Regions from separate parts of the Mucilaginibacter sp. UYNi724 genome, predicted to be linked through region 2. Evidence: riboswitches for the same ligand, from Rfam matches in the RefSeq annotation. Region 2 holds a riboswitch; the other holds the start of a gene.
What was found. A riboswitch is a leader RNA that binds a small molecule or an ion and turns the genes downstream of it on or off. The one in region 2 is predicted to bind cobalamin.

Region 1: linked by a shared signal. The riboswitch ahead of metE (5-methyltetrahydropteroyltriglutamate--homocysteine S-methyltransferase) and the one ahead of ACVW0P_RS04975 (TonB-dependent receptor plug domain-containing protein) in region 2 are both predicted to bind cobalamin.

The regions. Positions count from the first base shown of each region.
Region 1 covers NZ_JBSRZI010000002.1:248,385-250,592, reverse strand. The annotation lists gene ACVW0P_RS03900 (L-rhamnose mutarotase) at 1-85, shown strand, start outside; gene ACVW0P_RS03895 (hypothetical protein) at 142-621, shown strand; cobalamin riboswitch at 679-873, shown strand; gene metE (5-methyltetrahydropteroyltriglutamate--homocysteine S-methyltransferase) at 1,049-2,208, shown strand, end outside.
Region 2 covers NZ_JBSRZI010000002.1:461,554-463,761, forward strand. The annotation lists gene ACVW0P_RS04975 (TonB-dependent receptor plug domain-containing protein) at 1-873, opposite strand, end outside; cobalamin riboswitch at 979-1,186, opposite strand; gene ACVW0P_RS04980 (SRPBCC family protein) at 1,297-2,196, shown strand.

The DNA.
Region 1 (2,208 bases), 210 kb from region 2:
CGACCCAACCCAAATCCCCCTGCCCGATGCCGCCGCTAAAGGCAAGATATTGAGCGATATGCAGGAGGTTTTCCATACGGAATAGTTATTGCTTGCTAAAGCCTTTTTATTTAAATTTGAAGTAAGTTATCAGCATAATCTGTGGACATCTTCGATAAAAATATTCTAAGTTTCTGGAAATCCCTTCAAATTAATAAAGTTCAATACATTGTAGTTGGCGGCAACGCTTTAAAGCTGAATGGATTGCAAGGCGATACCAGCGATTTAGATCTATGGTTAAACGACACGCTTGAAAACAGAAAAGCTTTTAGAAGTGCGCTTGTTGATTGCGCCATGGGTGACTACCCGATGATTGAGTATATGCAGTTTATGCCCAATTGCACAGAGTTTATTTTACACAACGGGCTTAAATTGGATGCCCTCACTACTATGTCGGGCCTTGAGCAACATTCCTTTTTCGAATGCCTGGAGATGGCCCCCGTGGCTGATATTGAGGGCATAAGCGTTCCTTTCCTGCACATCGATCAGCTTATTGAGAACAGGAAAGAAATTAACCGCCCCAAAGATCAGATAGATGTTGACGCCCTTGAAACGATCAGAAAGTTAAGAGAAGACAGCTAATCCTCCTTTTCCTCATCCTTATTACTTACATTTGGGCCGATGTAAGTTCTTTACTTTCCTTCATCAACCGGTATAGGTTTTACTTAATTGTAGATTAATAGGGAATAGTGTGCAAATCACTAACTGTCGCGCAACTGTAAGTAACACAAAAAGGTTTTTGCCAGAATATATGCCCACTGATTGTCCAAAAACGGTCGGGAAGGGCGGCAAAAATGTTACAAGTCAGGAGACCTGCCATACCGAATTGACAATGCTTCCGCGGTATGGGGCAATGGTCGGGTGTTTGATATAGTTTTCGTTACAACCTGTATTTTTATGCAAGGGCGCGCTATATCCATACTTTTCCGCCAATCCATTCCAACAAACGCATTGCGAAGTTTAGCTAAAAGGGCTTTTAACCGATTTATTTATTTAATCAATTAAAGCAATGCTAACGCAAAATTTAGGCTACCCGCGTATTGGTGGCCAACGCGAATTGAAAAAGGTCTGCGAGGGTTACTGGGCAGGCAAAACGGGGCACAAAAATGTGCTTACCGTAGGTAAAACCATCCGCCACGATAACTGGCTGATGCAAAAAGAAGCCGGGATCGACCTGATTCCCTCGAACGATTTTTCGTATTACGACCACGTGCTGGATCACTCCCTGATGTTCGGCGCTATCCCCAAACGCTATAACGAGGTAATCCTGAAACAAGGCAAGGAAGAACTCGACCTATACTTCGCTATGGCCCGCGGTTACCAAAAGGACGGGCTGGACGTAGTAGCCATGGAGATGACCAAGTGGTTTGATACCAACTACCACTACATAGTGCCCGAGTTTTATAAGGATCAGCAGTTCAGATTATTTTCTACCAAGATCACTAACGAGTTTTACGAGGCAAAACAGTTAGGCATCATCACTAAACCGGTGTTGATAGGCCCTATTACCTACTTGCTTTTGGGTAAGGAAAAAGAAGCCGGTTTTGAAAAGATAGACTTGCTTAAAAATCTGCTTAAGGTTTATACCGAGATCCTCACTAAACTGCAGGACCTTGGCGCCGAATGGATCCAGTTTGATGAGCCCTTCCTGGCGCTTGATCTGAAGGAGAAGGAACAACAGGCTTACCGCGATGCCTACAAACAACTGCGTAAAGATTTCCCGCGCTTAAAGTTTGTACTGACCACCTATTTTGAAAAACTGGGTAGTAATGCCGAACTGGTTACCTCCCTGCCTGTTGATGCCTTGCATATCGATCTGGTACGCGCACCGCAGCAACTGGATGAAGTGCTGAACTTGCTGCCCGCTAAAACCATCCTGTCCTTAGGTGTAATTGATGGCCGCAATATCTGGAAGAATGATTTTGAGGCATCGCTCGCCATCATCAAAAAAGCAAAAGATAAGCTTGGCGATGATCGTGTTTGGATAGCACCGTCCTGTTCGTTGATCCACGCGCCGGTTGATCTGCGGAATGAGCATGACCCCGAAGTGCTTACGCCCGAGATAAAACAGTGGCTTGCCTTTGCCCGCCAGAAAGTAACCGAGATAGCGCTTTTAAAAGTGTTGTCGTCTGATGAAACAGGTGTTGGTACACAATACAAACTGGCCGA
Region 2 (2,208 bases):
CCTATCTTGTGACGGCACAGGATTATCTTGAATAACCGCTCCCGGCAATCCACGTTGCGAATGATAGTAATTAACATGCAGGTTAAACTTGCTACTGTCGTTTTTAGCCCAATACAAGGCGCCATCAACTTGTTGAGCGGCAATGTCTGCATTGGTTCGTGTTCGCACCGTATCGGGGCGGTTAATGTTGTTGTGGAATTTATATCGCCCGTTGGCATTTTCGGTATAGGCATTTACAATAACCTGCCAGTTGCTACTTAGGCGTTGCTGCCATTGCAGGTATGGGTTTATTAGCCCAAAGCTCCCTCCTTTAATGCCAAATAGTAGCTGATATGGTTTATTCGCCGCTAAATTTGGCTTTATGGTTTGTATACTAAGTACGCTTGCAGAAGTATAACTACGTGCCGGTTGTAAAATATCTATCGGCTGGCCGTTGTATAGGGTGATTTGCTGTACGTTGTTTAGATTTAGTTTACTAAGATCAACCTGGCCGGTTTGCGCATCATTGATCTGTACGCCGTCATACTGTACCGCTGTATGATTAGCCCCCATACCCCTTACCGAAACTGTTTTTAAACCACCAATACCCCCGTAATCCTTTACCGTAACCCCCGAAAAATTTTTAACCGCATCCGCAATATTGAATGCGCTGTATCTGGCGAAGTCTTTATTAGTAACCTGTTGTGTTGGGATAAGTAATTGCACTTTAGGCACCGGAGTGGCTTTTACCGCCACTTCTTTTAGTTTTTTGGTGGTATCGCTTTGCGCTAAAATAGCATTTGAAATAAACAGACAAATACCCGCAAGCCATAACTTCTTCCCTGTTAAGAAAAACGTTGCTGACCTGAAAATATCAAAGTAACCGTTTACCATGCTGATGCTAAATACATCACAGCCCGCAAAAAGGAAAAATACAGGAATGGAAATACACCGCCTATGAAGAGCATTCACACCCAAGCTTCAATCCCCGAAAGCTATGAATAATATGATGCTGAGGCAGGTATTCTGACTTGCTCCCCTTTTGCCCTGCCTTCCCATCCCGGAAACCCGGCACAGTGGCAATTTTGAACGGACATTGGTTAAACGGAGCTTACAGCTGCGGGACAGTTACAGATTTACACTGTATTCCCTTTTAATCCTGCTGTAAAATGCTTCACAGGCAGGAACCTAAAGCGCTGCAAATGTAGCATTAGAAACTGTAACAGCCAAAGCAATTATTATTGCCGGTTAAAATAATTTCAATTAAAGAAAACCCGCTGTAAGTTAACGTGTTTAATAATTACAAACGTATTTAACATGACAACATCAGCAATGCAAAACAGGTACCGCGGACCTGCCGAAAACCAGGAGCCAAGTTTAAACTTGTCTACCGCCGAGCGTACCATATCTATAGCAACAGGCATTAAACTTTCTTTATCTGGTTTTAAGGGATTGTTCAAAAGCCCATTTTCCAGTATCATCAAACTTGGCGCGGGCGGTTACCTGCTAAACCGCGGGCTTACCGGCCATTGCGAATTATACTCGCGCATGGGCCGCAACAGTACTGAACCCGTGAACGTGAACATCCGCACATCATACCACATTGATAAGCCAAGGCAAGAAGTCTACGATTTTTGGCGTAAGCTGGATAACCTGCCCCTATTTATGAAACACCTGGAGAGTGTGGATGTTATTGACAATAAACGGTCTCACTGGGTATTAAAACTCCCTATAGGTTCTGCTAAAGTAAGCTGGGATGCCGAGATCGTTCGTGATGAGCCGGGTTACAGCATCGGCTGGAGTTCGATACCAGATTCGTTGATAGACAATGCCGGTAAAGTACGTTTTCAGGATAGCGTGGATGGCAGTGGCACTTTAGTGGATATTATTATTAGCTACCGCCCGCCTGCAGGTGGTTTTGGAGGTGGCATCGCACATATACTTAACCCTGTATTTAAAAGCATGGTCGATAGCGATGTACGCAACTTTAAACAATATATGGATATCGATGGAGGCATCGCTTCGGATGTATCGTACATAAATGATAACGACTATGCCGAACCCGTAGCTATTGTGATAGAAGAAACTATTATAGAAGATGATGCGTCGGAATATACCCCATCTAATGACACTAACGAACCAATATCCCCCTATCGCTCGCATATTGAGCCGATTGAAAACAAACCTAACAGCGGTGCTGACAACGCGGTAATGTAGTTGTTATCACAC